Regions from separate parts of the Streptomyces sp. 2114.4 genome, predicted to be linked through region 1. Evidence: riboswitches for the same ligand, from Rfam matches in the RefSeq annotation. Region 1 holds a riboswitch; each other region holds the start of a gene.

The links. A riboswitch is a leader RNA that binds a small molecule or an ion and turns the genes downstream of it on or off. The one in region 1 is predicted to bind cobalamin.
Region 2: it holds a riboswitch for cobalamin, as region 1 does, so the genes downstream of both, CFW40_RS07710 (cobalamin biosynthesis protein) here and CFW40_RS10095 (HoxN/HupN/NixA family nickel/cobalt transporter) in region 1, are expected to answer to the same signal.
Region 3: it holds a riboswitch for cobalamin, as region 1 does, so the genes downstream of both, metE (5-methyltetrahydropteroyltriglutamate--homocysteine S-methyltransferase) here and CFW40_RS10095 (HoxN/HupN/NixA family nickel/cobalt transporter) in region 1, are expected to answer to the same signal.

The regions. Positions count from the first base shown of each region.
Region 1 covers NZ_FYEY01000001.1:2,321,686-2,323,939, reverse strand. The annotation lists gene CFW40_RS10095 (HoxN/HupN/NixA family nickel/cobalt transporter) at 1-1,104, opposite strand, end outside; cobalamin riboswitch at 1,135-1,348, opposite strand; gene CFW40_RS10090 (alpha/beta fold hydrolase) at 1,531-2,254, opposite strand, start outside.
Region 2 covers NZ_FYEY01000001.1:1,763,159-1,765,412, forward strand. The annotation lists gene CFW40_RS07700 (VWA domain-containing protein) at 1-299, opposite strand, end outside; gene CFW40_RS07705 (hypothetical protein) at 305-748, opposite strand; cobalamin riboswitch at 954-1,105, shown strand; gene CFW40_RS07710 (cobalamin biosynthesis protein) at 1,237-2,254, shown strand, end outside.
Region 3 covers NZ_FYEY01000001.1:6,359,996-6,362,249, forward strand. The annotation lists gene metE (5-methyltetrahydropteroyltriglutamate--homocysteine S-methyltransferase) at 1-1,243, opposite strand, end outside; cobalamin riboswitch at 1,415-1,602, opposite strand; gene CFW40_RS27995 (aldo/keto reductase) at 1,852-2,254, shown strand, end outside.

The DNA.
Region 1 (2,254 bases):
TGCCCGTTCTGCCCGCTCCGCCCAGCGCTTTTCGACGCCGGCCAGTCGCCAGTACGCCAGTGCAGCGGCCCACACCACCACGAACAGGCCGACGATGAGGAAGCCGACATTGTCGAGGTCGAGGCCGGAAATCCAGCCGGTCAGCGGGTCGTTGAGGGCAAGTTTCTCGTGCAGCACGGTCACCAGCTCGATCGTGCCGATGAAGAAGGCGACGGCGATCGACAGTCCGGTGATGGTGAGGTTGTAGTAGACCTTGCGCACCGGGTTGGAGAACGCCCACTGGTAGGCGAAGTTCATGAAGGTGCCGTCGAGGGTGTCGAAGAGGCTCATGCCGGCGGCGAAGAGCAGCGGCAGGCACAGCACGGCGTACCAGGGCAGGCCGGCCGCGGCGCCGCTGCCCGCCATCACCATCAGCGTCACTTCGGTCGCGGTGTCGAAGCCGAGCCCGAAGAGGAAGCCGAGCGGGAACATCTGGCCGGGACGGGAGATCGAGCGGGTGAACCGCCCCAGGAAGCGGTTCATGAAGCCGCGCGAGTCGAGGCGCTGCTCCAGCTCGGCCTCGTCGTAGTGGCCGTTGCGCATACCGCGGAAGACCCGCCAGATCCCGGCCAGCGCGATCAGGTTGAGGGCGGCGATGAGGTAGAGGAAGCTCCCCGAGATCGTGGTGCCGATCGTGCCGAGGATCTGGTGCGTACGGGACTCGTTGTTGAGCAGAGCGCCGGCGAGCTGGGCGCCGCCCGCCACCAGGGCCGCCATCACGACGACCACGCTGGAGTGGCCCAGGGCGAACCAGAAGCCGACCGAGACCGGCCGCTTGCCGTCGGCCATCAGCTTGCGGGTGGTGTTGTCGATGGCGGCGATGTGGTCGGCGTCGAAGGCGTGCCGCATCCCGAGGGTGTAGGCGGTGACGCCGAGGCCCACGCCGAAGACCTGGCTGCCCACGGCGTAGTGGTACGGCACCACGAGCAGGAAGAGCACGCCGAAGGCGATGACGTGGAGGCCGGCTATGACGGCCATCAGGCCCGCGGTGCGGACGGTGTCCTGCCGGCGCCAGCGGAACGCCGCGGAGGCAGGGGTGGTCGGGGTATCGGTGGACAGGGCCATCCGGCGGTCACGCTCCAGCACCTCGTGGATCACTTCGTGAGATGCCGTGGCCGGTCTCCTGGCTTACGGGTGCACGCGCCCGCCCCGCCTTCCCGGCCGCGGGTCGCGGTCAGTGGCGCCGCAGGCGCACCGTGCGCCTGCGGAAGGGGCGGAAACTCCCCGATCACAGTGGCGAGGGCCGCTCCGGCCTGGGACCCCAAGGTCCGTCACCGGCTTCCCGAACACCACGGCCCGGTCACTCTAGCTGCCAAGGGGTGGTCGCTGCGGCCCCGGTCGCCTTTTGTGCCGGCGGCCCCGGGGGCGGGGGCCGTGGTCCGCGGCGGCGCAGTAGACCGCGGCAGTCCTTCAGCAGTCCTCAGCAGGCCGCAGTGGTCCCCAGTGGTCCCCAGTTGGTCCCCAGTGGTTCACAGCGGCCCTCAATAGCCCTCAGTAGTCCAGGGAGGAGAGGAAGGCGTGGAGTTCGTGGTCGAAGAGTGCGGTGTTCTCCAGATTGACCATATGCGCCGCGCCCGGTATCCGGACTCGTCGGGCGCCGGGAACGGTCAGCGTGATCGCATGGGCATTGGCGGAGATGTCCCTGCTGTCGAGGTCGCCGTCGAACACGACGGTGGGCACCCGTATCTCGCCCAGGCGGTCGGCGGCACCGGCTTCCAGGGGCATACCGGCACCCGTACCCTCGGCATGGACCTCCACATTGGCCTCGGCCGAGGCGCGCATCCGCGCACGGAATCCCGGGTGCACCGCAAAGGGCTCGCGGTGCGGTCCGTCCACCCACATCCGCAGGAAGTGCTCGACATAGCGTTCCGCGCCGTCCGGTGCGCCGATCGCCGCCACCTGCGCCTTGATGTGTTCCAGGAGGAAGGGGTCGGTGAAGGCGCGGCCGCTGATGCCGGGGGAGGCGAGCGCGAGGGCCGTCACCCGCTCAGGGCGGGCTATGGCCGTGTCGAGCGCGACCCGCGCGCCATGGGAGAGGCCGACGAGGACGGCGTCGGGAACATCGAGGGCGTCGAGCAGGGCGCAGAGGTCGTCGTGGTTCGCGTAGTCCCCGGTGACGGTGGAGGACAGGCCGTGGCCGCGGAAGTCATAACGGATCGCGCGCAGGCCGGAGTTCACCAGCCAGGCGAACTGCTCGTCCCACATGTGCTGGTCG
Region 2 (2,254 bases), 560 kb from region 1:
ATGAGGTGCAGATTGCCGCCGTCGCTGCCCACCCGGCCGTGGCCGGAGAAGTACACCAGCAGCAGCCCGCGCGCCTCCTGGACGACGGTGTCCAGCGCCTGTTCCACCTCCCAGGGCTCCTGGGGCCGGCAGGTGACGACCTCGCCCTTGGTGAACAGATCGGTGCCGGGGGCGAGCAGGGCCTGCTCCAGCTTGTGGACGTTGTCCTTCACCGCGGGCAGCGGGCGCAGCGTGCGGTAGTCGTCGACGCTGATCAGCAGCGCCCGGTTGACCTTGCCCCGTGCGTCGTATTCGGACATCCGGCTCAGTCCCCGGGGGTGCTGCCGCTCCCGTCCGCCGGGCTGCCGGGATCGGGGTGTTCGGGGGCCGCGGTGGCCGGGCCCGTGTCGCCGAGCTCGTGCAGGTCCCCGTCACCGGCCCCGACCGCGACGGCGGGCCGCTCGCCGGTGTCGCGTTCCTCCCGGCGCCGGCGCAGCCACTCCTGCAGGGCGATGGTGAGACTTTTGGTGATCTCGCCGGTGACGGCGCCGATGATGACCAGGATCAGCTCGTCGAGGCCGGCGGCCATGTCACCGGGGCCGTCGTCGCTCTCGTCCGCCGGCCGCGGCCGGAGCAGCCAGTCGTGGCCGTGCCGGTCCAGCCACGGCTCTCGCTCCAGCCAGGCCCTGAGGTCTTCGAGGTCCTGGTCCGGATTGTTGGTGCCCGTGATCCTGAGGCGGATCTCGTGGCGGTCAGCGCTCTGCGGCATCCCCCGGCCCCCTTCCGGCGGCACCGTCGCCACCGTGCACCACCAGATAGTGACGTGAGATCAGGGGCCCGGGCAACCGTCTGTGACCTTCCTGCCACGCTGTGGCGTGCACCACAGCGCGTGCCACGGGGCAGCGTTGCAGGTCAAGGGCGAGTTGACGGGCATCGCGGGGCGTGGTGGACTGCCGGAGCCATTCGGCGACAGCTGAGGAAGTCCGGTGCGAATCCGGCGCGGTCCCGCCACTGTCACCGGGGAGCGTTCCTCCAGCGAAGGCCACGGTCCGCCTCGCGTACGTCCGATGACGTACGCAGGGACTGGAAGGCCGGAGGACTCGCCGATCCGGGAGCCAGGAGACTCTTGTCGCCGTCACGTCGAGCCAGGGCGCGGACCCTGAGTGAGGACACACCGCCATGCCCGGCCGCCCTTCGAGATCTTCACTGCCCGCCGCCACAGGGCCCGTTGGACACGCCGCAGCGGCGGTCTGACCGGTGCGCGGCGAACACGCGGGATATGCGTGCGGCGCGGCCCTCGGCTTTCTCGGCGATCTGATCGCGGCGGACCCGCGGCGCGGCCATCCGGTGGCCGCCTTCGGACGGGCCGCGAGCGCCGTCGAACGCCGGCTGTGGCGCGATCACCGCGGATACGGGGCGGCGCACGCCGTGCTGTGCGCGGGCGGTGCCGCCGCCGGGGCCGCGCTGCTGCAGCGCGCCGTACGGGCCGCCGCCCCCGCTCCCCTGCGCGACGGCGCCCGGATCGCGCTGACCGCGGCGACGGTCTGGGCGGTGCTGGGCGGCACGTCGCTCGGCCGGGAGGCCCGGGCCGTCGGCGGTGCGCTGACGGCGGGTGACCTGGACGTGGCGCGGGAGCGGCTGCCGCATCTGTGCGGCCGCGATCCGCAGGCCCTGGACGGGCCCCAGATGGCCCGCGCGGTGGTGGAGTCGGTCGCCGAGAACACCTCGGACGCCGTGGTCGGCGCCCTGGTGTGGGGCGCGCTGGGCGGGGTGCCCGGTCTGGTGGCGTTCCGGGCGGTGAACACCCTGGACGCGATGGTGGGGCACAAGTCGCCGCGCCACCGCCGCTTCGGCTGGGCCTCGGCCCGGCTCGACGACCTCGCCGGCTGGCCCGGCTCCCGGCTGACCGCCGCCCTGACCGTGCTCGCGGGCCCCGACCGGCGCGGTGCGCTGCGGGCCTGGCGGGCGGACGGCGGCGCCCATCCGAGCCCCAACGCGGGCCCGGTGGAGGCGTCGTTCGCGGGCGCGCTGGGCGTCCGGCTGGGCGGCACGCTGGCCTACGGCGGGCGGGTGGAGCACCGGCCGCAGCTCAACGGCGGGGCGCCGCCGGTCGCGGTGCCCGACATCGAACGGGCGGTGCGGCTCTCGCGCCGGGTGAGCGTCCTGGCGCTGGCGACGACGGTGGCGGCGCGGCTGGCGGCCGGGGCGCTGCGGCGGGCCCCGGGGAGTGCCGTCCGCCCGGCCGCGGGTGCGGTATCGCGCAGGACCGTGCGGG
Region 3 (2,254 bases), 4.0 Mb from region 1:
TGACGGCCGCGGCGCGGGCGCGCACGGCCGGGTCGTGGGTGAGGGCGGAATGCCTACGGGAGGCCAGGTCGGCGCGGTTGGCGGCGAGTTCGGCGGCGATGGCGCCGGTGCCCCGCGCCAGACCGCGCGCCAGCGTCACGACCTCCGTGGTCTTCTGCCGGGCGAAGGCCAGCCAGCGGGCGATCTGCGGGTCGATATCGCGCTCGGCGGCGGCGTCCAGCGGGACGTGCAGCAGGGAGCAGGAGGTCGACACATCGACCCGCGCGGCCAGGCCGAGGAGCGTGCCCACCGTGGCCAGCGACTTCTCGAAGTCGTTGATCCACACATTGCGGCCGTCGACGACACCGGCGACCAGCCGCTTGCCGGGCAGTCCGCCGACCGCCGCCAGCTCCCCGAGGTTGCCGGCCGCGGCTCCGGTGAAGTCCAGCGCCAGCCCCTCGACGGGCGCCTTCGCCAGCACCGGCAGCGCCTCGCCCAGCCGGTCGAAGTACGAGGCGACCAGCAGCTGGGGGCGGTCGACGAGGGCGCCGAGGTCGCGATAGGCGCGGGCGGTGGCGTTCAGCACGGCGGGGGAGCGGTCCTGCACCAGCGCCGGCTCGTCCAGCTGCACCCAGTTGGCGCCCGCCGCCCGCAGATCGGCAAGGACCTCGGCGTAGACGGGAAGCAGCCGGTCGAGCAGCGTCAGCGGATCAAAACCGGCCGCCACACCGGGCGCGGGCTTGGCCAGCAGCAGATAGGTGACCGGCCCGACGAGGACCGGGCGGGCGGCCAGACCGAGACCCAGCGCCTCGGTCAGCTCGGCGACCTGCTTGGCGGAGTCCGCGGCGAAGACCGTGTCCGGCCCCAACTCCGGTACCAGGTAGTGGTAGTTGGTGTTGAACCACTTGGTCATCTCCAGCGGCGCCACGTCCTGTGTGCCGCGGGCCATCGCGAAGTAGCCGTCGAGGGCGTCGGCGGCGACGGCGGCGCGGTGGCGGTCCGGGACGGCGCCGACCATGACGCTGGTGTCCAGTACATGGTCGTAGTACGAGAAGTCGCCGGTCGGCACGTCGTGGACACCGGCCTCGGCGAGCTGCCGCCAATTGCCGCGGCGCAGTTCGGCGGCGGTGGCGCGCAGGGCGTCGGCGCCGACGCGGCCCTTCCAGTAGCCCTCGATGGCCCTCTTCAGTTCACGGTTCGGCCCCTGACGGGGGTAGCCGTGCACGGTGGCGCGTGCTGCCGCGGCTGCGGATGTGCTGGTCACGGAACTCTCCTTCGCGAGTTTGTCTCCATGGACCACGGGACGGGTCGAGGACGCGAAGGAACGGCGATCCGGACGGGCCCCGGCGCCAACAAGCCGGACGTACCCGTCTGATGTCCGCCGACCCGCCCTCGAGGTCACCGAGATCTCCCCGCGCACCGGTCGCGCGGGGGCACTGGCAGGTCTTCGGACTCGCGGGCACATCCACCAAGGGCGGACATCTACTGGCCGTCGCTTCCCAGACCCGGCCGGGCCCAGTGCGTATGACGGCGGTCGTTCCCACTCACCGCTGCGGGGCAGTCCCGGACTTCCACCGGGTTCCCTCTTACGACGCGCCTGCCTGGCGGACAGGGCGAACCAGTTGCCCGGCCCACCCTAGGGCATGGGTCCCCGGGGGGTGTCTCCGTAGGGGATGTTCCCCAGGGCATGGCTCCGTAGGGGGTGTTCCCCTGGGGACGTCTCCCCAGGGCATACCCCAACGCCCGCCCGGTCCGCGCCACCGAAGAGGCCAAAACCGGACCCCGACGCCCGGCCGCGCCTTGCGTTGGAGGGCGCTCCAGCTCCTAGCGTGAACGCACTACCGGAGAGCTGCGCTGATCGAAGGGAACCACGTGCGCTACACACTGTTCGGCAGGACCGGCCTGCGGGTGAGCGAGCTGAGCCTGGGTGCGATGACCATCGGCGAGGACTGGGGCTGGGGCGCGGCCAAGGACACCAGCCGCCGGATCCTGGACGCCTACGCCGAGGCCGGCGGCAACTTCGTCGACACCGCCAACAACTACACCGACGGTGCCTCGGAGCGGATCCTGGGGGAACTGCTCGAAGGCCGCCGGGACCGCTTCGTGCTGGCGAGCAAATACACCTGCGCGACCCGCAAGGGCGATGTGAACGCGGCGGGCAACCACCGCAAGAACCTGGTCCGGTCGGTGGAGGAGAGCCTGGAGCGGCTGCGCACCGACCATCTCGATGTGCTGTGGGTGCACGCACGGGACAACTTCACGCCCGTGGAGGAGG